3 regions of the Roseobacter cerffii genome follow, and region 1 is predicted to be linked to each of the others. Evidence: riboswitches for the same ligand, from Rfam matches in the RefSeq annotation. Region 1 holds a riboswitch; each other region holds the start of a gene.
What was found. A riboswitch is a leader RNA that binds a small molecule or an ion and turns the genes downstream of it on or off. The one in region 1 is predicted to bind cobalamin.

Region 2: another riboswitch for cobalamin. It lies ahead of ACVC7O_RS22270 (BLUF domain-containing protein); the one in region 1 lies ahead of ACVC7O_RS22710 (energy-coupling factor ABC transporter permease).
Region 3: another riboswitch for cobalamin. It lies ahead of ACVC7O_RS22310 (aromatic ring-hydroxylating oxygenase subunit alpha); the one in region 1 lies ahead of ACVC7O_RS22710 (energy-coupling factor ABC transporter permease).

What each region holds. Positions count from the first base shown of each region.
Region 1 covers NZ_JBTBYJ010000004.1:66,427-77,347, reverse strand. Annotated here, with positions in the region: gene ACVC7O_RS22755 (heavy metal translocating P-type ATPase) at 1-301, shown strand, start outside; gene ACVC7O_RS22750 (TRAP transporter small permease subunit) at 198-830, shown strand; gene ACVC7O_RS22745 (TRAP transporter large permease subunit) at 844-2,211, shown strand; gene ACVC7O_RS22740 (L,D-transpeptidase family protein) at 2,264-2,761, shown strand; gene phnE (phosphonate ABC transporter, permease protein PhnE) at 2,797-3,555, opposite strand; gene ACVC7O_RS22730 (phosphonate ABC transporter ATP-binding protein) at 3,555-4,337, opposite strand; gene ACVC7O_RS22725 (phosphate/phosphite/phosphonate ABC transporter substrate-binding protein) at 4,334-5,209, opposite strand; gene ACVC7O_RS22720 (cytochrome c peroxidase) at 5,209-7,089, opposite strand; gene mntR (manganese-binding transcriptional regulator MntR) at 7,182-7,652, shown strand; gene ACVC7O_RS22710 (energy-coupling factor ABC transporter permease) at 7,692-8,369, opposite strand; cobalamin riboswitch at 8,416-8,610, opposite strand; partial or broken gene lspA (signal peptidase II) at 8,716-9,203, opposite strand; gene ACVC7O_RS22700 (DUF411 domain-containing protein) at 9,288-9,743, opposite strand; gene ACVC7O_RS22695 (M23 family metallopeptidase) at 9,747-10,901, opposite strand.
Region 2 covers NZ_JBTBYJ010000003.1:106,485-117,405, forward strand. Annotated here, with positions in the region: gene ACVC7O_RS22225 (YbhB/YbcL family Raf kinase inhibitor-like protein) at 1-153, shown strand, start outside; gene ACVC7O_RS22230 (GNAT family N-acetyltransferase) at 1,060-1,332, shown strand; gene ACVC7O_RS22235 (GNAT family N-acetyltransferase) at 1,329-1,853, shown strand; gene ACVC7O_RS22240 (DUF1289 domain-containing protein) at 1,854-2,735, opposite strand; gene ACVC7O_RS22245 (cobalamin-binding protein) at 2,732-3,526, opposite strand; gene ACVC7O_RS22250 (hypothetical protein) at 3,530-3,832, opposite strand; gene ACVC7O_RS22255 (metal ABC transporter solute-binding protein, Zn/Mn family) at 3,898-4,773, opposite strand; gene ACVC7O_RS22260 (metal ABC transporter permease) at 4,770-5,672, opposite strand; gene ACVC7O_RS22265 (metal ABC transporter ATP-binding protein) at 5,665-6,417, opposite strand; cobalamin riboswitch at 6,660-6,874, opposite strand; gene ACVC7O_RS22270 (BLUF domain-containing protein) at 6,942-8,054, opposite strand; cobalamin riboswitch at 8,155-8,363, opposite strand; gene ACVC7O_RS22275 (pyrophosphohydrolase domain-containing protein) at 8,404-8,799, opposite strand; gene nrdF (class 1b ribonucleoside-diphosphate reductase subunit beta) at 8,799-9,773, opposite strand; gene nrdE (class 1b ribonucleoside-diphosphate reductase subunit alpha) at 9,783-10,921, opposite strand, start outside.
Region 3 covers NZ_JBTBYJ010000003.1:120,463-130,774, reverse strand. Annotated here, with positions in the region: gene ACVC7O_RS22345 (hypothetical protein) at 1-624, opposite strand, end outside; gene ACVC7O_RS22340 (hypothetical protein) at 1,087-1,272, shown strand; partial or broken gene ACVC7O_RS22335 (transposase) at 1,311-1,428, shown strand; gene ACVC7O_RS22330 (VOC family protein) at 1,624-2,376, opposite strand; gene rsgA (ribosome small subunit-dependent GTPase A) at 2,381-3,463, opposite strand; gene ACVC7O_RS22320 (hypothetical protein) at 4,127-4,669, opposite strand; gene ACVC7O_RS22315 (2Fe-2S iron-sulfur cluster-binding protein) at 4,701-5,777, opposite strand; gene ACVC7O_RS22310 (aromatic ring-hydroxylating oxygenase subunit alpha) at 5,782-7,011, opposite strand; cobalamin riboswitch at 7,131-7,359, opposite strand; gene ACVC7O_RS22305 (homocysteine S-methyltransferase family protein) at 7,546-8,610, shown strand; gene metH (methionine synthase) at 8,607-10,312, shown strand, end outside.

The sequences.
Region 1 (10,921 bases):
TGCCCTAATGACCGATGACATTGGCAGGGTGCCTTGGCTCATCAGCCATTCCCGCCGTGCGATGTCGATCATCCGTCAAAACATCGCAATCTCGTTGGCAACCAAGGCCGTTTTCGTGGTGGCGACCGCGTTTGGGATGGCATCGATGTGGGGGGCCATTGCCGCAGACGTTGGCGTGTCGCTGCTGGTGGTAGCAAATGCGTTGCGCCTACTCAAAACCAAGCACCACACCTCTGACCCGCGCGGTGGGCAGACAATTGGGGAAAACATGGCCAGCGGAGCGATCGCCCACGGCCACTAGTAAGCCTCCGAAGAGGGGTAAGGAGGGAAAAGTGCGATTACTTGAACGAACGGAGGCGTTCATCCGTGCCGCAGGGGTCGTGACTGCCTGGCTTACGGTCGTCCCAATTGCGTTCTTCACTGGGCTTCAAATGCTCGACCGCAAATTGCAACTCGGAGTGTCAGCGATTCTTCCGGACCTTTCTACATCAATATTATTCATCCTGATATTCATGACATTTGGATTTACCTATCTCCGAGACGGCCATGTCCGTGTGGACGTCTTTCGGCGAAACTGGACGCAACGATTCCTGGCCTGGATCGAACTAGGTGGCTGTCTTTTCGTGCTCCTACCTCTCGCGGTCATTCTTACTTACTATGGATGGGACGGTTTGATGCGGACAACCAAGTACGCAGAGCTGGACATCTGGGTGCGGCGCCTCGCCGCTGTGGCCGGTCCTGCACTTCTCGGTCTCGCCGGTCTTGTCGTGAGTTCACGGAATATCGCTTTCCTTCGAGGGCGGCGCGACCAAATCGCACCGCTCTCTTAAGAAGACCATCCCCATGGAGACTGAGTTTCTGACGGTTACCATGCTGGGGCTCTTGGGCCTTGGAGTATTCAGCGGATTTCCGGTTGCGCTTGTACTCACCGCAACTGGATTTCTGGCCTTCATTGCGGCCGTCTGGATAGGCGTTACCGATTTTGGCCATCTGGGCCTGATCTATCTGCGGGTGCGCGGCATTCTGACAAATGAAGGCGTACAATTCACCAGTGTGCCACTGCTGATCTTTCTGGGGTTGGTGTTGAATGCCAGTGGTATTGCCGCGACCTTGTTTAGGACATTGGGTCATGTTCTGAAATCGGTACCAGGGCGATATGCAATCGCGACTTTGCTTATCGGCCTTATCCTTGCGCCTGCCGCTGGCGTCATCGGAGCATCTGTCGTGACAGTCGCGTTGGTGGCCTATGCGCCAATGTTGCGATCGGGGTATTCGGCCTCGGTAGCGGGATCGGCAGTGGCGGCCTCAGGTGCGCTTGGTGTCGTCTTTCCGCCGGCTGTTTTGCTGTTCTTCGTCTCTAACGTTTTTCAGCTAAAAATTGCATTAATGTACACAGCTCTTGTCGTGCCGGTCCTTCTCCTTGTTTCGCTCTTTTCAATCTACTTCGGAGCCACACTTCGCAAAACCATCGATGTCTCTCTGCCAGCTGCCGATAAGCCAACGACTCGCGATGTCCTCTCTGTGATGATCGCCATAGCTGTCATTGCGGCCATCCCTCTCAGCATCGTAGGCGGGATCGCGACGCTTTCGGAGGCCGCAGGTATCGGCGTTTTTGGCAGCCTGTTGGTCATGGCGTTTCGTGGTCGCATGACGCTGGATCGTCTCAACAAGACAATTGTGCAGACTGCATCCATGACATCCATGGTATTTTTTATTGTCGTTGGCGCAGCGATATTCTCGCTCAGCTTCAATCTCCTGGATGGCCGGGAAGTCTTGCTGGAGTGGATCACTGGATTTGAGATGGGTCGTTGGATGACGCTGACGTTGTTGCTCGGCATTATCCTTGTACTGGGGTTCGTCTTCGACTGGATCGAAATTCTCCTCGTGCTTCTGCCGATATTGCTGCCCGTATTCGGGCAGTTGGATTTCTCTGATCATGTTGGGTCGGAGTACTTTTCGCAAGTATGGCTGGCCGGCCTCATCGCTCTCGCCCTCCAGACGTCATTTCTGACGCCTCCCTTCGGCTATGCCTTGTTTTTTGCTAAGATGGCAGCGCCTCCGAGCGTAAATCTCGCGGACATCTACAGGGGTGCCGCACCACTCGTTGTAATCGAAGTTTTGCTCATTGCACTGCTGGCGTGGTGGCCAAAACTGATCACCTGGCTTCCGGAATTCGTCCTGGCAGGGTCTGATACACCTATGTTCAACTGACTTTTCGTGGTATTCAGATGATTAATAATGAAGGACAAGCCGAGCAGTTCCTATGAAACGACGTCTGTTTCTCGCTGGCTTCATGGCCACTTTTTTGGCCGGATGCGCCAGCAAGTTTCGTACGTATCGCGGGCCAGAGGTGACCCGTTTGCGATTATACAAGGGTCAGCGCTTGCTTGTACTCGATGGTAATGAGCGCGTATTGCGAACTTTCCCAATGGGCCTCGGCTTTGCACCCGAAGGTCATAAGCAGTTTGAAGGGGACGGGCGCACACCAGAAGGCTCCTATGTAATTGACAGGCGAAATCCTGAAAGCCTGTTTCATCTTTCCATTGGGATCTCGTACCCCAACGAGGCGGACATCGCATTTGCAAGGGCGCAGGGTCGTTCGCCCGGCGGCGATATCTTCATTCACGGTGGACCACGCCCAGGTATTGATCCTACGGACAAGCGGGATTGGACAGCAGGATGCATTTCGGTCACCGACCGGGAGATCGAAGACATCTACGCCATGGTCAAGGACGGGACACCCATCGATATCTACGCTTAAACCGAAGGCCTCGGATCGGTTTTCGCTGAGTTGGTTTACGCAAACCGCCGTCTGAGCGCCACGTTGATTGCCTCGATGGTGATTACCATGGCGATCACGGCCAAGGTCACGCTTGCCGCCTTGTCGTACTGAAACGACCGCACATACGTCTGGATGTAGAACCCAATCCCACCTGCACCGACGATGCCCAGGATCAGCGACTCGCGCAGGTTTAGTTCGAACCGAAAGATCGTGTCGCGCGCGACGACGGGTGCCATTTGCGGCCAGATTGCGTGCCTGAGTCGCGCTAGCGGTCCCGCGCCAGCACTTTCCAGTGCTGCAATCGGCGCGCGGGATACACTGTCGATCGCTTCGGCATAGAACTTTGCGAGCATGCCGGTCGCGTGAATGGCAACCGCGATGATGCCAGGCAGAGGGCCAAGCCCAACAGCGCCCACCATGAGCATAGCGACAAGGATCAGCGGGACCGCGCGAATGAGGGCAAGCAAGGTGCGGACGGGACGAAAGACAACCGAGGAAACCATTGTTTCGGATGCGAGTATCCCGAGCGGTACGGAGAGAAACACCGCGCCCAAGGACCCCAGGATCGCGATGCGCAATGTTTCGGCGCTACCTTTCACGATTTCATTCATGACGGTTGTATCGGGCGGCACCATACGGCCGAGGAAGTCGGCAATCCGGGGGCCTGCTGACAAGAGACGCGACAGTTCGACGTCGGTCGTCAGAAAGGACCAAAGGATCGCGCCAGCAATGAGGACGCCGGCAGCAAAACTGCCCAACCCGCGCGACCTCATCAGCTGACCGCCCTGAGGCCGGTACCGGAAGGGATCCCAGCCTCGCGATAAAGCTCGGCCGTTGCGGTTTCACTCAGGTCGTTAACCGCGACGTCAAAAGCAATCCGCCCATCCCGCATGCCTAGAATACGATCCGCAAAGCGTCGGGCGAGGTCTGGCTGGTGTGACGAGAACATCACGCTCGCACCCCGCGCACGTACCGCTCCGGTCAGCAAAGTCAGGATCTCGGTCGCGCGTGCAGGATCGAGGTTGCTGATCGGTTCGTCAGCAAGGACTAGGCGAGGTTCCTGTGCAAGACAGCGCGCTATGGCAACGCGTTGCCGTTGCCCTCCGCTGAGGCTATCGACCCGGCGCTCTGCCAGATCCGCGATGCCGCAATCCGCCAGGGCGGATCGCGCAAGTTCGAAGTCTCTAGAGGTGGGCCTCCAAAGGACCGCGCGCAACGGCGACATGCGGCCAAGGCGTCCGTTCAGTACGTTGCGCAGCACCGAAGAGCGCTCGACCAAGGCAAATTCCTGGAACACGAAGCCGGTGTCGGGCCGTCGGGCGCGTGCGGGCGGATGATCGGGGTCAAGGGGTGCCCCCAGTACTGCCGCGCGACCGCGCCAGCCGCGAAGTCGCCCATCGAGCAAAGTCAGCAATGTGGTCTTGCCCGCACCGGACGGACCCAGCAAAGCAATACTCTCGCCTTCAGGCGCAGCAAGAGAGACATGCTCCAACGCACGAAGTTCTGCACCCGGATGAGCGTAGCTGAGATCATCAATTTGAAAGGCGGATGTCATCCCAGCAGCCCATAGCGCCGCGCCATGGCGCGCACCCCTTCATAGTTGGCTGTATCCGCTCTGACATATCCATCAGGTCCATAGAGATAGCGGAGAAGGTCGCGGTTTTCCGGCGCGTTAAGCTGCAACATCGCGTCGACAAATCGCGCGCGAAGCCCTGCATCGAGTCCGGGTCGCGCGATAACCACATGGCTGGGGATCGCATCGCTTTCTGCGATCCAGGTCACCTGGGCTTGTTGTTCGGGGCTGAGTAGGAGATCGGCGTACTGGCTCGCGCCCGCGGCGTCGACAAGGCCCTCGGCCATCGCCTGCATGGCCTGCTGATAGCCACCTGCAAAAAACACGCGGCCAAAAAACGCGTCTGCATCGTTCGGTGCAGCGATCAAACCTGCGTCTACGAATTCGGCAAGGGGATAGAGGTAACCCGACTCCGAAATGGGATCAGCGAACGCAATGTCTTTGTCACGGAGATTGGCAAGCGTCTCGATCCCGCTGTCGCGGCGCACGAAGATGCGACCTGTATAGCTTGGTGCGTCACGGTAGACTTCGGACAGGAGCGGTACCGCACCGATCTCGGCCTCGGCCAGCACGAAGGGCAGGGCGCCCATGAACGAGATATCGGCGTCGCCGTTGCGAAGCGCTTCGACGGCTGCAGCGTGATCGATCGTCACAAAACCCTCGACTGGAACACCGATTTGATCGGCGAGCCAATCGGTGATCGCCGCAATGTCGCCAAGCAACTTGTCCGGATTTTCTTGCGGTATGAATGCGAGGCGTAGGCTCGTCTCTTGGGCCGTAAGAGGTGTTCCCAGAGACAACGCACCCGCGGCAGACAGGGCCAGCAATGATCTGCGATTCAAACGGACTTGCATCAAAATGCCCTCGCTTCGAGTGTCAGGGCCTCGGCCTTGAATGCCGTCCAGTTTGCCTCTGCGGTGTCCCAGTCCACTGCGCGCACGGCCGCGCCAACCTGGTTCAACCGCTCGGCAAGCGCATAGACGTCCGGGCGAGCAGATAGATTGGACATTGTACTTGCGTCAGCCGCAAGGTCCGCCCCGACTGTGTCGACCAAGAGAAGGATGTGTTCTGCGTCCCGGCGGGGTAGCAGCGTGTCCAGCGTCGACGCGAATGTCGTCAGTTCAGCGAAAGCGAGCCGGAAGGGCGTATTCTCGGCATCGAAGGCCTCATAGGGTTCGTCCGCTGCGCCGATGGTTTCGAGATAGGCGGTCAGGTCTGCTTGGTCAGCCTCCGTGAGGCCAAGCGATTTTGTGTCGTTGAACCAGTCCACGACACTGGCAAGTGTCGGCAGCGAACCATCGTGAAAGTAAGGTGCGGTATAGACCGTTCCAAGAAGCGTGGGCGTATCGAGGGCACCTGAGCGCGCGCCCGAATAGCCCGGAGCAACCGATCCGATATCATGCGCCTGCCGGTCCAGGAAGTTGCCGCTTGGCACATGGCAGCTGGCACAGGACCGGTCGCCGAGCCCCTCGAAGTTTTGGTTGAAAAGGATTTCCCCGCGCACCGCCGCATCTGTGGCGGCCTCGGTCAACTGGCCGTCCGTTGTCAGCATGGCATTTGGAAGAAAATCGAATTCCTGCATATAGGCGACCAGTGCATCCAGCATGAAGGGTGTTGGTTCCGCGCCAGCAAATTCGTTGACGATCACATTGCGCGTAAAGTCGCGCAGTGATGCAAACCGACCGTCCCGGCCATAGGGTCCGGTAAACCGCAGGCCGCGCAGGCTGGGAATATCGAGCGGATCGTCACGCCGGTCGTTGAAAATCGGATTGAAGAAGGCGCCGTCGACATCGACGGCACCGGGCTGATGACTGGCACCCGGAATGAAGAGCCGCTGATTGATGTCCGACCGATTGTGGCAGGTCGAACACGCGATCCCAAGATCCTGCGCGGGTCCACCGAATATCTGGGCACTGTCGAAGAGCATGTCGCCGTAGGCGATGAGCGGCAAGTCCGTCTCGTCGATTCCCTGTTCCTCGAAGTTGAGGACAAGCAGCGGTAAAGGGTCCTGATCAAAGATATCCGCCCCCGGTGGAAGGCTCGGCGGTAAGTCGATGTCGCGACCACTAAGTATGGCCGTTTCAGGCAATGGAGTAAGCTGTGGCCTTGGGTCGAAGTCGCCTAGCAGGTAATTCTCAGCGAGATAGCGTGAGATGGTTATCCGTGCAGCGTTCATCGCTTCTCGGTCAGCAGGTGTCGCTCCTGCGCCAAGGACTCCGGCGGAGCCTGTGCTGTTGTTTAGCTCCAGCCATGCACGGCCAATTTGGCGCGCGGCCTCGGCGTCGGCTGCGGCGACGCCATCTGCAAAAGCGCGGTAGAGTTCGCGCGCGGTTTGTACGGCCTGCTTCGCGGTGGCTGGATCGTCCGCGTTGAGCGCGCGGTCCAACTCCTCTTCGATTCTGTGCGCGATTGTTTGCGTCGAGGCTTCGAAAAGGGCCTGACGATCTCGTCGCGCAATCGCGTCCAGCACGGGTTCCGCACCGATGTCACTCTTCGCGTTCAACCATGCAAGCGCGCCCAAGGGAAACTCTGAGTTGTGATATGGATCGGACCAGGCAGCTTCGACCTGGCCCCAGGGGATTGGCTCCAGATTGCCCAGAAACAGCGTGAGCCGGTAAGCGGCCGCCTCTGGCAACCAAGGGGCTTCCCTTGCCGGCGTTGCATGGGCTGGCCCAAGTGCGCCGATTACACCAATCCACGCCGCAGCCAGCAAGCCAAAGAACTTTCCAATCACTATGGCCTCCAGTCTAAAAGTTAGCCGTGTCTAAATTATCTACCCAAAGCAAACAAGTTGTCAATTGTTCAGGGAGAAGGCAAAGTCCGGATATGACGAAGCCGCAATCACATGACAGTGAAACCATTCAACCCGTGGAACGGGCTCCGGAAGCGCAGGCGGAAGGTTTTGCGATCGTGCGCCAAGCGCATGAAAGCGAGATGGCAGAGGATTACGTCGAGCTGATTGCGGAGTTGATTGAAACCCGAGGAGAAGCGCGTCCTGTCGAAATTGCCGAACGATTGGGTGTGAAGCCCCCAACCGTCACGAAGAACATCTCGCGATTGAAATCGGCAGGTTTGGTGCAGCGTGAGCGCTACCGCGCAATTTTTCTGACTGAGCAGGGCCGGGCGTTGGCCGAGGCCTGTCGTAGACGGCACCGGATTGTGGTTGCATTCCTTCTAAGCCTCGGAATCGACGAGGAAACTGCAGAACGTGATGCGGAAGGCATCGAACATCATGTGAGCGACGAAACGCTGGCTGCCTTCGAAAAAGCTATTGGCAATACTACCCAAGAAGGCTGAGGCTGGTCAGTCGACCAGCCGCAGGATTTTCATTTAGGGTTACGCTGGACTAAACAACCGTTGTGTGAACAGACCGCGTTGCTTGGTGTCGCGCAGCAATTTTGCTCCCGCAAGGACGGCCAAGTCAGCCACTGGTTCCACCAGCACAACGAGCAAATAGGCCGCTCCGAAGCTGGCCACAGCAGACATGTTTTCAGCACCAAAGCCCTGACCATATAGTGCCCAGAAAGCGACCCATGCGATCACGCCACCTTGGTAGGCGAAAGACAGCTTGAGGACTTCACTGTAGTTGCAGTCAACAAAAGCCTTCTGTTCCGGAATGATGCGCTTGGCCAAAGCGTCAATGGCGAAGAGCGGGAAGAGCAACGTGGTGACGTTGACAAAGAACATGGGCATGTCGGTTGGCGCGAAGAACATACCTTGGACTAGCAAACCGCCTGCTAAGCCGACCGCTGCTGGTCCAGCGCCAAGAAGTAGCAGAATAGTTGTCCCTAGAATGAAGTGAACTTCCGAGATGCCAACGGCAAAGTGCGGGAAGACTTCGAAAAACAGAAAAACCGCTGCGACAGCAAGAACGCTGCGGACGCCAAATGAGACAGCCGAGTGTGATTTCAGGTCGTCGGCTGCAAGTTTGAGGGAGTAACCCCCTGCAGCGGCTGCTGTGCCATAAGCGAGGACCATTTTTGCGCCGTCCACGACGCCGGGTTCAATGTGCATATCAAGTCTCCTTGCCGTCCTTCCTGACGACATTTAGTGCCGAACTTTCGGCGTTGCGTTGGCGGCAGGTCTCCTGGCTCGCGGTTCAACGCGCCCCCGGACCTTCCCAACACATGTGTCAGTGGTGCAGTTTCGGGCTTGCTCGCCGCTTACAGTTGCAGGGGCAGCCGAGGTTTCTCACCCCGTTCCCTTTTCAATCGAGCGCCCTAAACACTCGATCACCGCGAAAAATAGCTAGGCACAAATTCATTGGCTTCGTCAATGGAGCGGCTCTCTTGGACTTCAATTTTTCGAACCAGAGCATAGCGAAAGTTTGACACCGTCCAGTCAATAGACTGCCGTCAAATCACCTCCGCGGTTCGGTCCGACACCCATTCCACAACATCGGCGCGAGCAGAAGCAACCCGACACCGCCGACTACAAAAATGTCCGCCATGTTGAAGGCCGGCCAGTGCGCGGAGCCAAGGTAGAAATCGAGGAAATCCGTCACGGCCCGGAACCTGAGGCGGTCCACAACATTGCCGAGCGCGCCTCCGATGATCGAACCGTAGGCAATTGCTTCGATGCGGTTCCGTGTGCGAAGCATCATGGCAGCGAGCCAAGCACAGATGGCGAGTGCAAGGACCACAAGGCTCCACCACGGCGCACCTCCGAGAAGTCCAAAGGTCACGCCATCGTTGCGGTGGAACTAAGATCGAACCCTGGGACCACCGACACCCCGGCATTCAAGACGCTCGCATTTGATACGACGATAGCCTTCGTGACCTGATCGACCACGAAAGCTATGAGGGCGGCAAGGACCCCGATGGCTGGTTCTCCTTTGAACGCACGCATTGCGTCACCCAACCCAGACGTCGGCAATCAGCGCGAAGTTTGCGCCGTGGATTGTCAGACACATATGACCCATCCTGAACGTGCTCAGCTTTCTGGATAGCTCGCATAGACCGAAGTCGAACCATCCTCGTGGATCAAGTATACGTCGTAGGCCTCGCGGTCGTCTTCTGGCCCCATGCCGGGCGAGCCATAGGGCATCCCCGGAACGGCGAGGCCGACGGCGTCCGGTCGCTCATTGAGAAGGCGGTGGATGTCAGCGGCCGGGACATGGCCTTCGATCACGTAACCTTCGACGAGCGCGGTGTGGCAGGAGACCATGCGCTGCGGAACTCCGTTGTCGAGCTTGAAGCGAACGAGAAGGCCACCAAACATGTCCTGACCTGTTGGTGCGAAGCCGTTCTCTTCGAGATGATTCATCCAGGACAAACAGCAACCGCATCCATTGGTCTTGCGGACGTCAATTGGGGTTGCCTCCGCGAGAGCCTGCGCCGCTGGTAACAGGGCGAGCGTGATGGCAAGAGCTTGGGTCATGCGTTTCATGGGTCAGAGCCTTTCGGTTGTCGTTTCGGCAATCTCGCTGCCGAGGTTTTCATTCAGAAGCGCGCGCGCCTCGGCCAGACGCAATCGCGCGGCTGTATCATCCGCTTCGCTCTCAGCCGCTTCGGCAAGTCTGTCGTCAGAGAGGGGGTCAGTAGGGCGCCCATCCACGAGGACTTCGTAGTGCAGGTTCGGACCTGTCGCCGTGCCAGTCGCGCCGACGCGGCCGATCACATCCCCCGCTGCAACGCGTTGGCCTTGTGCCAGACCCTCCGGCACGGCGCTGAGATGCGCATAGCGAGTCATGGTGTCCGAGCCGTGGGCGATTTCGACTACGCGACCATAGCCGCCCCGCCAGCCGATAAAGCTGACCCGTCCCGGTGCCGTCGCTCGAACCGGCGTTCCGCTTGCCGCCGCGAAATCGACACCTGTGTGCATCCGGACATTGCCGTAGACCGGGTGCGTACGGCGGCCAAATACCGAGCTTAATCGCGCCCCTTCGACAGGCTGTGCAAAAACGCGGAGAACGGTGCCATCGACGTAGATCGTGGCCTGACCACTTCCGTTTTCCGGCCAGACAACCTCATAAAGTGCGCCGCCGATCTCCAGCGATGCAAAGGTCAGTTCCGGCTGGCCGATCCTGTCCTCGCCAACACGGGCCTCACGCCACAGTAGCCGAAGTGTTTCTCCGCCGGTCATCTCACGACGAAAGTCAACGGTTCCACCCAGCATCTGTGCCAGATCGACAGCGAAGCGGGCGGGCATTCGAGCGTCTTCGAGCGCGGCGAAAAGCGAGCTGTCGATCACCGCTTCGCCGGCCAATGTTATGAACTCGGGATCCGGGGTCACGACCTGCGTGGCTAACTCTTCGCCAAAGATCGCCTCGATCCGCACACCGTCCTCGACGGAGAGCGCGACGCTGCGCGGGCTGCCGTCCATCGTCGAGACAACGGTGACCGAGTGCCCCGGCCTAAGTCGCCTCAGATCATATTCCGCGCCGAGAGCCAGAGCGACCTCGGTACGATCGGTCGCTGAAAGACCTGCTTCTTCAAGAACGATGTCGAGCGTCTCGCCGGTGGCGATCTCGCGTGACCAGTTGGTGAGCGGAGGTTCTATCGTCGGTAAGAAAGTATCGGCCATCGCAACCTCCAGACGTGGCATCGACAGGACTGGTATTGCGG
Region 2 (10,921 bases), on a different replicon from region 1:
CCTCCAGGTGAAGTTCACCGCTACATGTTCACCGTGCACGCCCTGGGCACAACGCTTGAAATCGACAATTCGGTCAGCAATGCCTTGGCAGGCTTCATGGTGAACGCCAACAGCATAGACAGCTCAACGATTACTGCGGTGTTCACACGATAGCATTTCAGCAGCTTTCAGGATTCAAAGAGGGCGAAGAGCGAGAAGAGTTAGTCGCGCTCTTCGCTTTCTCCAAAGCTTTTGGGTGTTCTAAGTGACACCTGCGATGGCTGCGGTTCGTGCAAGGCGGCCCTCAAGAATAAATGCAGGAACGGCCGTTCAGTCCGCCCTGTGGCCATCCGATCGCTTTGCAGCAAAGGTCGGCAGAGAGCCCAATGTGGTCATTGTGATTTTTCGCTGCGTGCGCACGCAGCTTAGAGACTGCTGCAACGGCGCAGAACTCTACACTGCTGCACGGCGGGTAAAGCGGTCATTGATGCAATCCACAGTGGCAACGAAACATACGAAGATCAATTCGCGGACAAAGCGGCCAATCACCTTGCAAAGGCCAATGTTCGATTTGGTCGCAGAAGCAGCCGCTTTCTATCATCATTCAGGCATGTTAACCGGAGCCATGGCTTTGGCACTGAACCACGCACATCATTTCACCCATTTTGTATGGGGTGGAAAGGCGTGCGCGGCATAGGCTGAGACCTTTCTTTAGAACCCCACCGATTGGAGTGGGGTCGCTGCTCCTTCGGCAAACCAAGGAGCAAAGTATGACGACAAAAAATGCGAAGCATAGCGCCTGCGAGATAACCGAGATGCGGTTGGCAGCCGAAATACTCATCCGAGCTGTCGAGCCGGAAGATGCGCCTGGCGTGACAGCTTTGATGAACCTGCCTGGTTATCGTTGGGGCACGATGCGGCTGCCTTACCAAAGCGTGAGCACAACGCGACAAAAGATGTCGACGAGCGGACCGAATTTCGTATGCCTTGTGGCCACCTCGAAAGAAGAGATTGTTGGAATGGCCTCTCTGACGCGCTTTGAGGGGCGCAGGTCACATGTTGGTGCCATAGGCATTAGGCATGGGCGTTCACGATGCTTGCGTCGGTAATGGACTTGGAACGCGTTTGTTGACGTCATTGCTTGAGGTGGCTGACGATTGGTGGGCCTTGCGCAGGATCGAATTGACCGTGAACGTGGACAACGGTCGCGCTATAAGTCTGTACGAACGTATGGGGTTTGAACGCGAAGGTGTGTTGCGAGACTATGCTTTGCGAGGGGGTGCATTCATTGATGCCGTCAGCATGGCACGCTTGGCGAATGCGCCTCGGTCAGGACAGAGTAGTGAGACATGATCAACACCGACCGTCTAGCCTTAAGGCCGTTTTGCGATGATGATCTTCCTCGAGTCAAAGAAATCCTCGGCGATCCCAAGGTTATGGCTTTCAGCGGCAATGGTCCGCTTGATCATACGGCCTGCTGCGAATGGTTGAAGCGTGCGACACAAACCACCCCGGATCACGGATTGCCCCTGATGCTGGCCATTTGCCTGAAGTCGGACGATCGGTTGATTGGATATGTTTCACTCGCAAACGATCCTCACCGTGTGAGCGAAGGTGAAGCAGAACTCGGTTTCCGTTTGGCCAATGATTGGTGGGGTCGCGGAATTGCGACGGAGGCCGGAAAGGGCATGGTGGCTCACGCAACATGCCTGCCAAAGACCCAACGTGTCGTGGCCATTGTCGATCCAAACAACCAACAATCAGTACGCGTCTTGCAGAAGATCGGCATGACCTATGAAAGGGACGTGATGTTCGAAGGCTACGACTATCCCGACCATAAGTTTAGCCTGGCGCTGGCCTCAGCAGCGCGTTGATCACTTCGGCGGGTAAAAGATTGCCCCAGGCAAATATGCGCGCGGCAAATCCATACCAACGGGCAACGCTCGCGCTGTTTCTAGATGATCTGGCAAGAGATGCGTGTGAGGCCCATCAGGTGATTTCGCGTCAGGCGGCGGGATTTGCCCCTGTACTTCGATACGTCCGAGCGCGCTTTCGACAATGCGTGTCGGACTTTCTGTGACCAATGAACCAGCGATCATTGGTAAGGCCTTTGGAAACGTGAGTCCCGTGGAAGCATCAAGCGCCTCTTGTGCGGCTCCTTCGCCCAATCGGACACAGAAACGCCCCTCTTTTCGAGCCAACCCAAGGTCATAAAGCTTGGTGTTTTTCTCCTGCAGCAAAGCACCGGCATCGGGGCCTAGATCGGCAACACCAGAGGCGACGGGCAGACGTCCGCGCTCTCGTTTAACTGCAAGAACAATCCGAGGTTTGGCCTCCCAGTCGGGGGGATCAAATGTCAGCGCGCGAATGTCATCGTTGATTTTCACCCGCAATGCGCCGTTCTTCGTGTAGGCGATGATGTCATCACCATCGACCTGCACTTCAACTTTTTCGCCCTGAGCAGCCGTGAATTCAGCGACGGCTCCGACAACTCCGATGACCCAGGTGCCGCGTCCGGCTTCCAGCGTTGAGGTTACAAACGCGCGGACATTGTCTGTGGTCCAAGGCATCCTGCGGCACGTGACACCCAGCTCTTTCAAACGACCGGGTATCTGATCCCAGACCTCTTGCCGCGTTGCTTCCGGCTGCACGCGCCACCCGTCCATTTCCTCACCGGACCGCCCACACCCTAGGCACCAACCAGTCGCCTCATCGAGTTTGCATACGCCTGTGCAGGGACTTGCGACGGTCATCATAGGGTCTCTTTCTCTTTGGTCAGCGCAGCCAGGATCGCATCCAATCCATCGGTGAGTGCCGCTGGCCCGGGTTGAAGGATGAGAGGGGATTTGATCTCGATGATCCGGTTGTCGCGGACTGCTGGGATGGTGTCCCATCCGGGTCGCGCTGCGATTTTCTCAGGTCGCACTTTCTTGCCACACCAAGACGCGAGGATAACGTCTGGAGCCGCTGCGATCACCTGGTCCGAGGTCACGAACCGATCCTTCGCCGCACCTTGCTCAGCCAAACCCGGAAAGACGTCTTGGCCCCCTGCAATCTCCACCAGTTCTGAGACCCAGCGGATGCCAGAAATCATCGGCGCGTCCCATTCCTCAAAATACACTTTGAGGCGGGAACGCTGTTGCGTTCTTGCAGCTATGGCCGCCAGTCGTTGTTCGTAATGGTCCGCCAAACGAGCGGCTCGTCGCCCTTGTCCTACTGTTGCACCAAGGTGGCGGATCATGGCGAGAATGCCTGCGATGTCCCTTTGGTTGTACGCCATGACAGCGACGCCTGACCGGATGAGTTCGGCGGCAATATCTGCCTGTAGATCAGAAAACGTCAGAACGAGATCTGGACAGAGTGCGAGGATCTTCGGAATGTCGGCAGAGGTAAACGCGGCCACGCGTTTCTTCTCTTTACGCACCCGCTTAGGGCGGACAGCGTAGCCAGACACTCCGACAATACGGTCCTCTTCCCCCAACAGATAGAGCGTCTCAACCGTTTCCTCGGTCAAACAGACAATCCGCTCTGGAGGAAACCTGCGCATGGTCTACAGAGCATCCCGGCGTGCTTTGGCACCGCCGCGTCGGGCGGGTGCGGGGAGTTTCAACTCCAAAGCTTTGAGTGGGTATGCGGTTGATTCAACGAGCAAGTCACAAAAAACAGCGACTGCTGGGGAGGTGCGGATAAAGGGTTGCGCCAACTCATAGGCCCTCATCGCCTCATTGAAGTAGCCTGCGTCGCCTTTCAAAGCACCGAGCCATTGGGCATAGCCAAGATGTCCCATCTCCTGTGCGATATGATCGGGAACATATCCAACATCCAGTTGTGAAAGCGTCCGTTCGAGCAACATTAGCCTAAGTCCATTGCGAGGTTTGGCCGGGGCATACCCACAAGGATGCCCCGGCTCGATTTGCGTTAGCTGCTTTCCAACGCTGCCAGCAGTTGGCCCAAGTTATGCTCGAACATGGCGAGGTAGCTGGTGGCCGAGCCGCCGCGCTCAGACAGCGCGTCGGAGAACAGTTGGCCGCCGATTTCCAGGCCGGTTTCATCTGCAATCTGTTGGACAAGCGCCGGGCTCGAAATGTTCTCCACAAACAGCGCGGCAACACCCTCATCGCGGATCTGTGTGATCAGTGTTGCGAGTTCTTGGGCCGATGGCTCTGCCTCGGTGTCAATCCCAATGGGTGCAATGAAGTTCATGCCATAGGCATCTGCCAAATACCCGAATGCGTCATGGGCTGTTACAACTGTCCGACGATCCTCAGGGAGTGCTGCGAGGCGTTGCAGCGTGTCAGCGTGCAGCGCGTAAAGTGTCGAGATGTAGGACGCCGCATTCGCCTGAAACTCGGTCGCATGATCCGGCATCGCTTCCGACATAGCGTCTGCAATGTTCTGGACGTAGACTACGCCATTGGTCAGTGCGTTCCATGCGTGCGGGTCAATCTCGCCATCAACGAGAACCGGCGTCACACCTTCAGTCGCGACATAGACGGTGCCGTCAGTGCCGGATTCGGCGATCAATGTGTCCGACCAAGTCTCAAAACCCATGCCATTGACGAAGATAACATCGGCTTCCGCCACCGCGCGCGCGTCGGCAACGGAGGGCTGGTAGACATGCGCGTCCGCATCAGGTCCAACGATGGTCGTGACGTCGGCGTGATCGCCCACCACCTGTTCAACCATGTCGCCAAGGATCGAGAAGCTGGCGACAACCTTCATGTCGTCTGCAAAAGATGGGAAAGCCGCAAAAGCGGCGAAGAGCCCAGTGGCTAAAGTGGTTTTGAGTGTCATTGAGGTCTCTCTTTGTTTGATGTCTGCGCAAGGGTTGTTGATGTTTGGTCGGACGGTTTGCGCCACCGCCCCCCAAAACCGAGAGGTCCCAAAAGGACCGAGATCAGGAAAAACCCACCGGCTGTAAGCACGATGGCGGGGCCAGAGGGGGTTTCCGGAAAGAGATAGGAAAGCGTCAAGCCGACCCAGCAGCTTGCGAGCGCGAAGAAGAACGTCAGGCCAAGCTGGCCTGTGATCGTGCTGGACCAATATCGCGCTGACGTTGCGGGCAATATCATCAAGCCAACCGCCATCAGTGTGCCGAGTGTTTTGAACGCGGCAAGCAGGTTCAGAACGAGAAGTAGCATGAATGCTTGCTCGATCAGCCAGGGCCGTTTGGTCTGTGCCTCAAAAAAGATTGGGTCACACGTGCTGATGATCAGGGGGCGCAAAAGGACCGCGAAGGACACGAGCGTGATCGTCGCCACGCCGCCTACAAGGAGCATGGAGGCGTCGTCGATGCCCAGGATGGACCCAAACAGGAAACTTTTCAGCGGAACGGCTGATCCTGCGGCGGACAGGATAAAGATGCCTGCAGCCAGGGCGATCAGATAAATTGATGCCAGGCTCGCGTCGCTCCGCAGGATAGTTTTGCGGGCGAGAAGTGCCGTTAACGCAGCAGCGACAACCCCGGCCACAAGGCCGCCTACGAGGAGCGAAATGACTGACAGTCCAGCAACAACAAAACCAATGACAACGCCCGGCGTGATGGCGTGCGCCATGGCCTCTCCAGCCAGTGAAAGCCTGCGCAAAACCAGAAATGCGCCGATGGGGGCAACGGAGGCCGACAGAACAGTGGTCGCAACGAATGCGCGCTGCATGAAGGCGAAACTCCACATCTCAGAGAAGAGCTCAAACATGCGCGGCTTCCTCCCGAGAGGCGCGGAACATCCAAGATACCTGGCTTTTGGAGAGGTAGTTCTGCGCAACAAGGCGCTCTGGCGTCAGGATCGCATCGACTGCACCATGGCAGGCCTCACCATTCCCAAGGAGCAATGCGTTGTCGCAATGATCTAGGACCGATGAAAGATCATGGACGACCAACACAACAGCGCGGCCCTCATCCCGCCAACGGTCTATGAGCGACAACAGATGCGCCTCAGTGGTTTGGTCCACTGCCGCAAAGGGCTCATCGAGCAGGATGAGAGGAGCATCCTGCATGATCACGCGCGCGAAAAGCGCACGTTGCAATTGCCCGCCAGACAACGTGTGCAAGGACCGATCCGCGATATCCAATACGCCTGCTGCATCCATTGCCGATGCAACTTTGGCGGTCGTCTCGCGATCCAGACGACCGCCAAGGCCAAAGCCTTTCCAGGCCCCCATTGCCACCAAATCACGCACCCGCAGCGGAAAGCGGCGATCAAACTCCGTCATCTGGGCGAGATATCCGATCTCTTTGGGTGCTCCAGCAGGCCAGCTGAGTTTGCCAGAAAGCGGGGCCATCAGCCCAAGAAGCATTTTAACGAAAGTGCTTTTTCCAGAGCCATTTGAACCCAATATGGCCAACGTGGAGCCGCGCTCTACATCCATCGACAACCCCCTGAATAATGTCAGCTCAGGGTATCCAAGTGCCAAGTTACGGATTTCCAAGACTGCTGACATCTACAGCACCGCCCAAATGCCGAACCAAAGGAATGCGGACACTGCCAGAGCACCGCCGATCAATGATGCAGTGCTCAAGCCGGTCAGGCAGAAGCCTTGCCGGTATGGCGCTAGCTCATGCTGTTCTGGGTCATTTGCCTCACGCATCGCGGCCTCCGCTGCGGCGGGGGCAATGAGATACGTCGATGTAGGTACGCAGTCGCGTCGAACATGTTGCCTCTCTCCAGGACACCCCGCCTGGGTCAGTTACACTTGCGATGGCAGGTCTCCTGACTTGCGGATCAACGCTCTCCCGAACCTTCCCAGGCGCATGCCCAGTGGTCTTTGTCGGGGTCGCTCACCGCCTACAGTTGCGGGGGCAGTCACGGATTTGGCGCCTTTTGGCTACACCGCACCGTGTTCCCATTTCATCTCGCCGACTCAGTTGTCTTTGAGAACCATCAACAGCAAGTAACGCTTTCCGAATGAAGTCGTCAATGATCCGGAACCATCGAAACCAGAGAGAATTTCGCGTGTTACGAAATCTAGTTGCCAAACTCGTCTTGCTGTGACGAAAGAACTGTCAACGCTTTCAGCGCCAGCCATTCCACGTCACCCGCGCGCAAAGTGCAAGAGTCCCGACCAAAACCAACGCGCGCAGGGCATTCGCAAATAGGACCGGAGGAGCGTCCGCCCACAAGAATTGGAAGGTCAGGGAAGCGCGCGTGGACCCGTTCGGCAAACGCATTTGATCGCTCTTGTTCCCCGGCGAGGTCAGCACGGGAACCGGTGACAACAACTGCGGTTGGCGAAGACCGCGAGATCGCTTCGAAGGTCGTTTCTGCATCAGCTTCCAGTACAACACTGACCGAAGTTCCGGTAGCTCGAAGCAAGTCCGCTTTGACGATCGCTCCGATGATTTCGCGGCTTCCCGGCGGGACGACAATGGATGTGCTGTGACGTGTACCAACAGGGTCTGGCACACGACCAGAGCGCTGCCAGAGACCGTTCAGGTTCGCAAGCCCAATCGATATCTGGGCGGAAGACCAGATGTCTTGCCGCCAGCCCTGCGAGAAGGCCTCGCATACATCGTCGACCAGCTGAGCGCGGCGGCGCACGCCCGTTAGTGCATGGCTCGGTAGAACAGTCACCATGCCCGGTTCATTGGCAACCAAGCTTTCTGCTAAGGCAGCAGCTCGGTCGGACCAGATCGCGACATCGAACGTGGCCTTTCGATAGCTCTCGGCGGCCTGATCAAAGGCGATCGTCGCGCGGTCCATGTCATAGGGCGGCGCGCTCACCAATTGCGCATTCGGCAACTTTGTCAGTGATTGGTCCGCCAATTGCATCGGCCAGCGTGCGAAGCGCCGCTTTGGCATCCAACCGGCGCTGAGGATTGTGACGTCGGTGTGTCTGGTGTCCTGTGAAATCCTTGACATGAGACCGCAGACATCAGCCGCGAGACCTTCCAACCATTGCAGGAAAACGCCTTCTCCCAAGAAAAGAACGCCTGAAACACGACGTCTCCGATTGTTTGCCGCGGCAGCGTCGGTCAGAGAAACGACTGAAGTGTGTGTCATCTTTCGAACCGGACGGCTCGCATAGGCCAGACGGAACACGCGACCGTCGTCGGGCACTGGTACCGCAACATGTTCCATCCGCAGTCCCTCACGGGGGACGGGGGCAGCAGGTCCATTGACGAATGCAGCCGTGGGTTTGGCGGCGTGCAGGTCTCAAGCCCACCGGTGCACCCCGCCCGGTCAAACGTGTCAGATGGCAGGTCTCCTGGCTCGCGGGTCGACGTTTTTCCGGACCTTCCCGAGCATCCCGCCCAGTGGTTCTACCGGTGTCACTCGCCGCTCACAGTTGCGGGGGCAGCCGCGGATTTGCCAAATGGGCGCACCGCGTTCCCTTTTCAGGCAGCCTCCACGACACGAAGCCTGCACACCATCATGGCCATTATGAACCGGAACTCAGATGTGTAAAGAAAAACTTACAGGCTGCATGTCAGCTTGCAACTTTCGCCTCGAGTAAGCGTGCGAGGTCAGGCTGCTGAAACCCCGGCCCCTTCAGGACTTTGCCATCGTCCCGCAGAACGGGGCGGCCATCGGCCCCCAGCTTGGACATGTTGGAGGAATGCACCTCTGCCATCGCGTCTTGCTTAAGCTGGTGCAGGCCGAACTCGAGAAACGTGCCGTCGAGCACATACTGGATGTCGCAAAGCGCATCGAGCGCTTCGACCAGATCGCCCGCTTCAACGGCCGCACGCAGTTCGGCAACTTCCTCTTCCAGGATATCGAGCCGCATCTGCGCCCGGTGCTTTGGGATCGTGGGCGCATCCTCGACAGGCACGTCAAACGCCTCGTGCCATTCGCGGACAATCGCAAGGGTGTCGCGCGCCATCAGAAATCCCAATCCTCGTCTTCGGTAGCGACTGCTTTGCCGATGACATAGGACGATCCCGAACCAGAGAAGAAATCGTGGTTCTCACTGTCGGGGCTGAGCGCGGCGAGGATGGCTGGGTTCACCTCGCAGGCGGCATCCGGGAACAGCGCCTCGTAGCCGAGGTTTTGCAGCGCCTTGTTGGCGTTGTAATGAAGGAAGGCTTTGACATCTTCGGTTAGGCCGAGCCCGTCATAGAGTTCCTCGGTATAGCGCGCTTCGATTTCGTAAAGGTCGAACATCAGGGCAAAAGCAAATTCCTTGAGCTCTGTGCGGTCCGCCTCGGGCAGCCTTTCCTGCGCGCGCTGGAATTTGTAGCCGATGTAGTAGCCGTGGATCGCCTCATCGCGAATGATCAGGCGAATGAGGTCAGCCGTGTTCGTGAGCTTTGCACGGCTGGACCAGTACATGGGCAGATAGAAGCCCGAATAGAACAGGAAGCTTTCGAGGAAAACGCTTGCGATCTTGCGCTTCAGTGGGTCACCTGCGCTGTCGTATTTGTCGAGGATCAGCCGCGCTTTTTCCTGCAGATGCGGGTTTTCTTCGGACCAGCGGAAGGCCTCGTCCACCTCTTTGGTCTGGCACAGCGTCGAAAAGACTGACGAATAGCTGCGGGCGTGGACAGATTCCATGAAGGCGATGTTGGTCAGCACAGCCTCTTCATGGGGGGTCTGCACGTCCTTCATCATCGCAGGCGCACCCACGGCGCCCTGGATCGTGTCGAGCAGTGTGAGGCCGGTGAAGACGCGGATGGTGAGCTGCTGTTCTTCCGGGCGGAGCGTCGCCCAGCTTTGCACGTCATTCGACAGCGGCACCTTTTCGGGCAGCCAGAAATTGACCGTGAGCCGGTTCCAGACCTCAAGGTCCTTGTCGTCCTGCAAGCGGTTCCAGTTGATCGCGCGGGGGATGGTGCGGGTCTCGACGATATCCTTCATAGTGTCACCTCAAAGCGTGCAGGAAACGCAGCCTTGCACTTCCGTCCCTTCCAAGGCGGATTGGCGCAGGCGCACGTAGTAGATGGTCTTGATACCCTTCTTCCAGGCCAGGATTTGGGCGCGATTGATATCACGGGTCGTGGCCTCCGCCGGGAAGAAAAGCGTGAGCGACAGGCCTTGGTCCACATGTTCTGTGGCCGCGGCATAGGTTTCGATCAGCGCCTCTGGCCCGATTTCATAGGCGTCGCGGTAGTACTCGAGGTTGTCGTTGTTCATGAAGGCGGCGGGGTAGTAGACGCGGCCGATCTTACCCTCTTTGCGGATTTCGATTTTCGACACGATGGGGTGGATCGAGGAGGTCGAGTTGTTGATGTAGCTGATCGACCCGGTGGGTGGGACAGCTTGAAGGTTCCGATTGTAGAGCCCATCTTTCACCACCGCTGTCTTGAGTGCAGCCCAATCGTCGCGCGTCGGAAGCTCAACACCGAAACGCGCCATGAGTGCGGTGACGGTGTCCGTCTCCGGCAACCAATCGCGGTCGGTGTATTTGTCGAAGAAACTGCCATCTGAGTATTTCGACGTCTCGAAATCCTTGAAGGTCTCGCCCTTTTCCCGCGCTATCGCGTTCGAGGCCCGGATGGCGTGAAAGGCCACGGCGGCAAAGTAGACGCGGGTGAAGTCGATGCCTTCCGGCGAGCCGTAGTGGATGCGTTCCCGCGCCAAGAACCCATGCAAATTCATCTGGCCCAGACCCACAGCATGCGCCTCGTCGTTGCCGCGGCGGATCGAGGGTACGCTATCGATCGCCGACATCTCGGACACAGCGGTCAGTGCGCGAATGGCGCTCTCAACCGTTGCACCGAGGTCCGGACCGTCCATCGTCTTAGCGATGTTCAAAGACCCGAGGTTGCACGAGATATCGGTGCCGAGGTGCTTGTAGCCCAGGTCGTCATTGAACTCGGACGCCTCGTTCACCTGCAGGATTTCGGAACACAAGTTCGACATCGTGATGCGCCCCGAAATTGGGTTCGCGGCGTTCACCGTGTCTTCGAACATGATGTATGGATAGCCGCTTTCGAACTGGATTTCGGCCAACGTCTGGAAGAATTCGCGCGCGTTGATCTTGGACTTGCGGATGCGCTTGTCGT
Region 3 (10,312 bases), on a different replicon from region 1:
CCCAAAACGCTCCAATCCCGTATGTGTTGGTGGCAGTTGGCTTAGGCTGATGCCCTGATGCCACCTAAACCCGCCATTGGGACCATACGTGCCAATCCGCATTTCAATGGATCGACTGCAATCGTGCTCGCGGCCTTTCTTTCGCTGGCGGGCATCTGAGATGTGAAAGACACGGATGGAGCGAACAAAGTTGAATGTGTCGTTCCTGATGTCGATGTCCGCTCCGGGTGTTGTCTGGGCCTGGTGCTCTAGAAGACCTGGAAGCGCACGCTTCTTCCAAGCGGCGGTGGTTTTGATTCTGGTGTGATCGGGGCCAGCCGTCTTATGGATGTGAGCAGATCGAAGTCGGTTTGGAGCAGTATATTCATGGACGTCTCTCAAGCCTGGCGATCGATCGCTGTCTTGCGGTGTGCTGAAGCCTGCATTCATTGGGCAGCGCCAAATTTGCAGAGGTGGTTCAACGGGCCACGGCGTGATGCGGCGGATGAACTCTGCCTTGGCACGTGCGCATGGTGGGGATGCGGGCCATCCACCAGCCAGGCAGATGAGGATCGCGCAGTCGATTTGATAATCTTGCGCTGCGCCTGGCTCGGATCCCAGACCAAACATCAAGGTGCCGACCATGATTCTCGCCGTGACTTTCGAGAGAAACCTTTGCATCGTATTGCCTATCGTCTGGGTTCAATATTATAATATTGATAGCAAAACAAAGAAGGACAAGCCCTCAGTACGCATGATGCGATTACAAAGATATTGTGAGCAAAATCCTGCCCAGTTGAGCTGCAACTCAAACAGGCACATGAATATTGGTAGTCACGTCATGGTTGAAATTGTAGTTATGCGGAACGTGCAAAGATGTATGATCCGAGCATCAGAAGGGCTTCGGACTGAGATTCGATGAAGGACGCGTCGCAATGAAAAACATCGACTGTAGCATTCTCGAACACCGCATGTCGCACCCATTCGAATGGCCGTGAATTCGCTTCACTCCCGCCTCGAGACAACTCACCACTCATGACCAAACTGTTCGCCCTTTCGCGCTAGCGTAATGGGTCCGCGGGGCCGCGTGCCAATTGGAAGGGTAACATGCCGGATGACAAAGAAGAAAACGAGGCTCGTGCAATCGAACGTATTGTCGACCTTGCAACCGGAGAGACAGTTGGGTTTTTTTACGTGTGGGAGGATGGGACGAAGCAACCTTATTGGTTTGACGGCGTTAAGTCTGATGTCATTGCAATTGAATTGGACAAGCGTGTTTGCACGCTCAGCTAGCTACAACGCATTCATCTTTTGGACCTGACTTACCCCGTGTCCACATGTTCGTATCAATCCCACCTAAGCTGGCGGTGAGTGACTTGGTACGGCTGATGAAAGGGCGGTCTTTGCACAAAGTGCAGTGCGAAGCCCCAGTCGAAGAAACGCTACTGGGGTTGTGAAACGTCAGACGAATTTGACCTTTACGTCAAGAACTGACCAAAAATCCCGAAAATCGGGGGTCGTAGACCTTCGCACAGATTGCGGCGAAGGGCTCGAAGGAACCCTGAGTCACAGATGCAGCAGAGCGTACAAATGTCTGCTCTGCAGCTCCTGTGAAGAATTGGTGAGCTGCTAGAAAGTGGTCGTCTATTCGATGCCAAAAGCAAACGGCGCGCCGTCTGGGTCACACAGGATGGGGTTATGGACTTGAACGGTTTCATTCACATCCACTGAAGCCGGCCGCGCCCCTTGGGTTTCCGCAGCTCGGCAGGCATCGGAGACTGAAGCAACCTTGATGCACGGCACCCAATCCGCGTTTGAACCTGATGGCCAAGTCGCCGTATGTTGGATCGCAACCAGATCGCCCGAACGACCGAGTAGAGCGAGACAATCCTTGTCTCGCTCGGGAGAAACCTGCCATCCGAAGAGTTCGGCGTAGAACGCCTGCGGGAATTCATTCCCGTTGCTGACGTACACTTCGGGGCCAAACTGTTGGCGCGGCACGGGAAAGCTATGCCGAGACAACGAAATCCCCACGAGAGCGCCGAGCGGATCGCGGACGAGTGCATTGCGACCGACACCCGGCACCTCGAACGGCTCCCGAACAATCTTGCCTCCGAGCGCCCCGACGCGTTTGAGCGTCACGTCCACGTGGGGAACCTCGATGTAAGCGATCCAGCCATTTTCCTGCTCCGGAGGCGTCTCGGCCAACCCCGCACCCGCTTCGTCACCGGATAGAGCAAGGACGAAATCCTTCTCGCCGCCACCCCAGGCAAAATCCGTCGCCTGCTCGATTTCATATGTCCAGTTAGCGATGTGCTGGTAGAATACCATTGAACGCGCCCTGTCCGATGTGAAAAGGTCGTGCCATACGATTTGACCTGCTTTCGACTGCGTCATCGTCTTACCTCCTGACACCTTTGATCTTTTTGGCACCGCGCACCAATTTTCCGAACGCCTTCTCGCGAGACCTGCGTTCAGCAAGGCTTGCGGAGTTGAACGCGTCCTCCGCCATTAGCTTACGCCATCTGCCAAGCCGACTGGTATCGAGAACGCCCTCATCAATTGCCGTCAGAACAGCGCATCCCGGCTCGGTCTCATGTTGGCAGTCGTTAAAGCGACACCACGCGGCCAATTCCTGAATGTCAGCAAAAAGATCGTTGATCCCTTCCGCCGCATCGGTGAGCTGCAATTCCCGCATGCCGGGGGTGTCGAGGATCAGACAACCATTGGGCATCGTATGAAGCTCGCGCCTCGTTGTTGTATGCCGCCCCTTTGCGTCGTCCTCACGAATGTCCTGGGTCTCGATAGATTGGCTTTCGAGCAAGGCATTGGTCAGCGTCGATTTCCCAACGCCGGAAGAGCCTAGAAACGCCACCGTTTTGGCGGGCTTGCACCAGGCTGCAAGTTCGGATTTCGGGGCAGAACCGCGTGCATCAAGTGCGACCACGTCGATCATCTCCGACACCGAGCGTGCCGCGTCGATGTAGCTTTGAGCATCCGCCACGAGGTCGGTCTTTGTGACGACGATGACAGGCGTAATCCGTGCCTCAAACGCCAGGGCGGCATAGCGCTCCAGCCGGGCCACTTTGAAGTCCTGATTGCAGGACGTTACGATAAAGGCCGTATCAATGTTCGCCGCGATCAGCTGTTCCTGCCGGTCTGTGCCGGGCGCGCGCCGCTTGATGAGGCTTGCGCGCTCAAGAACCCGACTGGATCGCGGGTGCGAAGGATCCAGCATCAGCCAGTCCCCGACCGTCACATCCGCTCTGGGAGGAAGTACAGTATCAATGTTGTCACCAAGGGCGTGCAGCCCACAGCGATGCACTTCGACAACGCGAACGGGAGGTGTCGCGGACAAATCGTCCACACTGATTTGCTGGGCGAAGAGGGGTTGCCACCCCAAGGCCTGAAGGGGGCTGAGTTTGGCGTGTGGTCCGGCATCGCGCGCGCGACGAGGAAGGAAGTCTGAGTAATCCCTTGTCATAGGGTGTTCACTTTCATGTCTCTGGCCCAAGTCAGATTTGGGTGCTGATGGTAGGAAACGAGTGAGCACATCAAAATTGTCCGTCAGCTACAAAGCGACGGCAACGTTTCAGGTGTCGTACGTGCTCCGGGAGGCGCGCTGCCTCCCTTCCTTACCGGGACATGAAATCTCCATTTCAGATATTGTGTACATGGGATGAACACGTGCACAAAACAACCGTTGATGGCTGATTTGGAGCTCTTCTTCAGTTGTCTGTAGCAGCCATTCAACAGGAAAAAGGTATGTCAGCTTCGTCCCGCGAACCAGACCTTGGCGCCAGTCGGGGTCGATGGCAGCGATGCGGGACAAACCGGCCTTGTGCAAATGCGGCTATTGCTGATGCAGTATTTGCATGCATCTGCGGCACGGCATTCTCCCAGACGCAATGCTCGCCACCAAAACGGTCATTCGTAGGTGTCTCTTTCTGTCGAAGCTGAACTATCAGTTCGGTTGTGGGCAGAAAGGCCTGTCAGGCTGTAACTTGCCAACATCATGCTGCTCCGTACGTTGTGGAGCTTTGCTACTGGTTCTGGATTTAAATCTCTCGCTGCATCATCAGCCGGAAACCACGGTCTACCTGCTGAAAAATGATCTCCCGCATGCCTCCTTTGCCTGCGCAAACTGCTATGCAGAAGCCCGCTGTTGCATGGGCCGCGCCACACCGACTTTCGCTCCGGCACTTTGAAGGCAGAGCAAAATCAGGAACGCCAGCGCATTCGTCCAAAAGATGAACCAGACGACAGATGCGGCGAAGGCACCTGTCGTGCCGCCAAGCACGAGGCTTGCCAGGAATACGGTTCCCTGTTGTGCCGCCCAAGCAGCAACAAAGGCCATGCCGAGCTTCGCGGGCAGCGTGACGCAGGGCGTCTGACGCAGGACAAAAAGCGCTGCGACGACTGCGGCGAGCGCGGAGAACCCAAGTGCCGCGCCCCAGGCGAGGGTCATGGCGTCGAGCGGATACCCGAGAAAGCCGAAGCCGATCGCCTGATTGGCAAGCCAGCCGAGGATTGCCAAAACCAGTGCGTCCCGAGCGGGCAGTGTGAGAGCGGTCAAAGCGCCCAGGGCCGCGAAGGGCATGCCGCAAGCGAGCGCAAAGCTGAACAAGATGGCGGCTGCAACAAGAACAACCATCCAGAGTGGAGATTGATTTGGCGCTTGGTCAGGCATGAGGGCTCTCCATTATGGTCAGGTCGCAATCTCACACATCGACCGACACCTTGCCAATGGGGTTGGAACAGCAGGCGAGGATGTACCCCTCGGCGATGTCGTCATCCGAGATGCCGCCATTGTGCACCATGTGGACCTCGCCGTGTGTCTTGCGGATCTTGCATGTCCCGCAAACGCCAAATGTGCATCCCGAAGGGATGTTGAGCCCATTGGCCTTGGCCGCCGCCAAAATGGTTTCTGTCTCTGTGACCTTTGCGGTCAAGCCTGAGGCGGAGAATGTGACCTCTGCCCGGGTGTCTTCGTCCGGGACCACATCATCCAGCGCGGGAGCATCTGCTTCGATTTCCACCGGGGCGTGGAAGCTCTCCTGATGGTATCGGTCCATGTCGTAGCCCAAGCCCTGGAGGGCATCGCGGACGGCCTGCATGAAGGGTTCAGGCCCACAGCAGAACACCTCTCGCTCAAGGTAATCCGGGGCCATTAGCCCTAACATGAGCTGATTAAACTGGCCCTGGTACCCCGTCCAAGGCGCGTAGCGGTCCGGCGTCTCGACCACCCATTTCAGGTCGATGCCCGGGACACGGGACGCCATGTGTTCGAGCCGTTCACGGAAGATGATCTCGCCTGGCCTGCGCGCGCAATTGACGAAGACGATATCGGGCTCGCTGCCGAGATCGAACATGAAGGTGGTCATCGACATCATGGGCGTGATGCCGGACCCGGCGGAGATAAAGAGGTATTTCTCGGCCGCGTGGTTCAGATGGGAAAACAGCCCGGCCGGCCCGAGCGCCTTGATTTGCACACCGGGCGCCAGATTTTCGAGCATCCAGCGCGTCCCGATACTGTCGTCCTGCGCCTTTGCCGTGATGGAGATCGACCGGGGCCGCGAGGGTGAGGAGGAGATCGTGTAGGTGCGAAGCACGGTCCCGCCGGGCGCAGGGATCTCCAGCGTCAGAAACTGCCCGGGCAAGAAATCGAAAAGCGCGCCGGACGGGGCTCGGAACGTGAAGGTCGCTGTATTCGGCACCTCTGGAATGACCGAGACGCACTCGAGCATCTCGTCATCCGACCAGATGGCGCGGGCTGGAACGCCGGACATGTCATTCATGGGACTACTCCGCCGCAACGGCAACGGGGTCGAGCCGCTTGGTCATCGTGTTGTAATACCAATCGACGAAACCCATAACGCCGGTCTCGTGGATCGGCGAATAAGGGCCCGGCTCGTAGGCGGGCGAATTGATCCCTTTCTGATTGTCCTCGACCACTTGGCGGTCTTCGTCATTGGTCGCGATCCACACCTCGGTCAGGCGCTTGAGGTCATAGTCCACGCCTTCGACCGCGTCTTTGTGCACCAGCCATTTCGTCGTGACTTCTGTGGTCGTCGGCGTCAGGGGCGTGACCCGGAAGACGATTGAATGATCCGGCAGGAAGTGGTTCCAGGTCGTCGGGTAGTGGTACTTGAGAAGTGTCCCCGCAGTATCGTCGCGCACCCGACCGAGGATTTTGGCGGTGGCGGGCTTGAGGTCCATCGTGAAACTTTTCGCCCCCGGCAGAAGCGGCATCCGTGCAAGGCGGTATTGCAAATCCTCCGACATGCGGAACTGCGACGGATATCCCTGCGCCTCCATCTTTTCGAAATGCGCCTGCAGATGCGGTGGGCTCACCCCTTCCTCAATGCCCGTGATGGTCGGATCATCGGTGAAAGACCGGCAAAGGCCAGGATGGTTGCCGCCGCAATGGTAGCATTCACGGTTGTTCTCCCACACGAGCTTCCAGTTGCCGTTCTCGATAATGGTTGTTTCATGTGCGACTTTGGCGTCGCTCAGGTCGTGCACCGCCAGGTACGGTGCGGCCATGTCTGCGAAGGCGTCGAAATCCGGCGCAACAGAGGCCAGACAAATGTAGACGAGCCCCGCGAGTTCGCGGCAATGCACCGGTTTCAGTCCATGTTGGCTCGCGTCGAAGTCTTCGCCCATGTCGCGCGCCCAGAGGAGCCGCCCATCAAGTTCATAAGTCCACTGGTGGTAGGGGCAGACGATCTTGGGGTTCGTGCCCTTCGCAGCCTTGCACAGAACCGACCCACGGTGGCGGCATGAATTGTGAAAAGCACGGATGGCGCCATCCTGACCACGCACGACGATCACGCCGTAATCGCCCACCTGGTGGGTGATGTAACTTCCGGGTTTCGGAAGATCACAGGTCGGCGCGACAAAGAGCCAGTCCCGGTAGAATATCGTCTCCATATCCGTCCGGAACACGTCCGGGTCGGTGTAGAATGCCTGTTCAAGCGCATAGCCCGGCTTGCGCCGCACCAGCAATTCGCTGATCGGAATGGTGTGCATATCTTGGCCTCCTGCCGCGCCCCGCGGCATGCTGGAGCGAGAGGACAGCACGAACGACAGACCAAGGCCGACAAAAGAGAGGAGCCGGCCCATACCTTCGCCCGCACCGCCGCCCGCGGTTTGACGTTCATGCGAAGGCTGGTTTCCGGACTTTGGCGCGACCCAAGCGGGCCAAGGCGCAACACCTTCCCGGGGCTCCTCCACCCCAGTGGTCTTCGTTGCGCCCCTTACAACGCGATTACCGTTGCGGGGGCAGTGCCGGATTTTCACCGGCTTCCCAATTCTCCGATCCCTTAGGCTCGCTCGACGCGAATCTCAGGGGCCGGCACCTTGCCCTATCTGAGTAGGTCACGGATCGGTGCCCGACTGCCCAGAAAACGACACCGGTTGATACAATCGCGAATTCCGTACTTTGCCAATCAGACAAGCCCCCACATGAATCGAGCTCATAATAATTCCGCCTAACTATCATTTTACCTCAAGTCTTACCGAGATTATCTTTTCTGTCGATCAATCCAATTGGTTTTCTGTCTCATGTTGAATTTCACCCTACCCGAAACGCCCGCGCTAGCCACGCTCTGTACACTCGCAGCGGAACGGATCCTGATCCTCGATGGGGCCATGGGCACAATGATCCAGACCCTCGGCATGACCGAGGATGACTTCACGGCCCATGGCCACATTCACGGGCCCGGTTGCCGTCATCACTACCATCCTGATCACCCGCAGCAGGGAAACAACGATCTGCTGGTTTTGACGCAGCCACAGGCGGTCGAAGATATTCAGTACACTTTTGCGATGGCTGGGGCGGATATCCTTGAGACCAACACATTCTCCGCCACAACGATCGCCCAGGCTGACTACGGCATGGAGGATGCGGTCCATGATCTGAACGTCGCCGGTGCGCAGGTAGCTCGCCGCGCGGCGGACCGGGCAACAGCAGAGGACGGAAAGCCACGTTTTGTCGCCGGTGCTGTTGGGCCAACCAATCGCACGGCCAGCATCAGCCCAGATGTCAATGACCCCGGCTTCCGGGCCGTCAGCTTCGATGATCTGCGCATCGCCTATGGTCAGCAGATCGACGGGCTGATTGCAGGTGGGTCTGACCTCATCCTGATCGAGACGATCTTTGACACGCTGAACGCCAAGGCCGCGATTTTCGCCGCATTTGAGGCCTTCACGCGGGCAGGCAAGCGCCTGCCCATCATGATTTCGGGAACCATCACCGATGCTTCGGGCCGGACGCTCTCGGGGCAAACACCAACCGCATTTTGGCATTCCGTTGCCCACGCACGTCCGTTCACAGTCGGCCTGAACTGCGCGCTTGGAGCCGAGGCGATGCGCCCCCATATGGCCGAGATCGCGGGCGTCGCGACGTCATTGACCTGTGCCTATCCCAACGCCGGCCTGCCAAACGCCTTTGGCGCCTATGATGAGACGCCAGATCAGACCGCCGCGCAGGTTGAAGACTTTGCCCGCGATGGAATCGTTAATGTTGTGGGCGGTTGCTGTGGCACGACGCCCGATCATATCCGCGCGATTGCCGAGGCTGTGGCCCCGTTCGACCCACGATCCATTGCGGGCAAGGTCGCCGCATGACGGAACGATACCTGCGCCTTTCGGGCCTAGAGCCCTTTGTGCTGACCCAGGACATCCCCTTCGTGAACGTGGGCGAGCGGACGAATGTCACGGGCTCCGCCCGGTTCCGCAAACTGATCGTGAACCGCGATTATGCGACCGCCTTAGAGGTCGCGCGGGATCAGGTTGAGAACGGCGCGCAGATCATTGATGTGAACATGGACGAGGGGCTGATCGACAGCAGACAGGCGATGATCGAGTTCCTGAACCTGATCGCGTCAGAGCCGGACATCGCCCGCGTCCCGATCATGATCGACAGCTCCAAATGGGAGGTGATAGAGGCCGGCCTGCAATGCGTGCAGGGCAAGCCAGTCGTGAACTCCATCAGTCTGAAGGAAGGCGAGGACGCCTTCCGTCATCACGCCGGACTCTGCCTTGCCTATGGCGCGGCGGTCGTGGTGATGGCGTTTGATGAGGACGGCCAGGCCGACACGTGCGCGCGCAAGACCGAGATCTGCGCGCGCGCCTATCGCATCCTCGTCGAGGAGATGGGCTTCCCGCCCGAGGACATCATCTTTGATCCGAACATCTTTGCCGTCGCCACCGGCATCGAAGAACATGACAATTACGGTGTTGATTTCATCGAAGCAACGCGATGGATCCGCCGAAACCTGCCCCACACCCATGTCTCGGGCGGCGTCTCGAACCTGTCGTTCAGCTTCCGCGGCAATGAGCCGGTACGCGAGGCGATGCATGCCGTGTTTCTATATCATGCTATCAATGCGGGCATGGACATGGGCATCGTGAACGCGGGTCAACTCGCCGTCTACGATCAGATCGACCCCGAGCTACGTGAGGCCTGCGAGGACGTGGTCCTGAATCGCACGCCGAAATCGGGGACAGCGACTGAGAACCTGCTTGAGATCGCGGGGCGCTTCAAATGCGACAGGCGCGAAGAGAAAGTGCGTGATCTGACCTGGCGCACGTGGACCGTAGAGAAGCGGCTTGAGCATGCGCTCGTGAATGGCATCACCGAATTCATCGAGGACGATACCGAAGAAGCGCGCCAAGCCGCCGAACGCCCGCTACACGTCATCGAAGGTCCGCTGATGGCGGGGATGAACGTGGTGGGCGACCTTTTTGGGGCGGGCAAGATGTTCCTGCCGCAGGTCGTCAAATCCGCGCGGGTGATGAAGCAGGCCGTGGCGGTGCTGCTGCCTTACATGGAGGAGGAAAAGCGTCAGAACGGCGGTGATGGGCGCGAAAGTGCTGGCAAGATCCTGATGGCGACCGTGAAGGGCGACGTGCATGACATCGGCAAGAACATCGTGGGCGTTGTCCTTGCTTGCAACAATTACGAGATCGTGGACCTGGGCGTGATGGTCCCGCCGCAAAAGATCCTGGAGGTCGCGCGGGAGGAAAGAGTGGACATCATTGGGCTCTCGGGGCTTATCACGCCGTCGCTCGATGAGATGGTGCATCTCGCCTCCGAAATGGAGCGAGAGGACTTCGATATCCCGCTGCTGATCGGGGGCGCGACAACGTCCAAGGTCCACACGGCGGTCAAGATCGCACCGCGCTATGCCAAGGGCCAAACGGTCTATGTCACGGATGCCAGCCGCGCGGTGGGCGTCGTCGGCGCACTGCTTAGCCCGACGCAGAAATCCGATTACGTCGCCGCCATTCAGGCGGAATACACCGACGTCGCCGAGAAGCACGAACG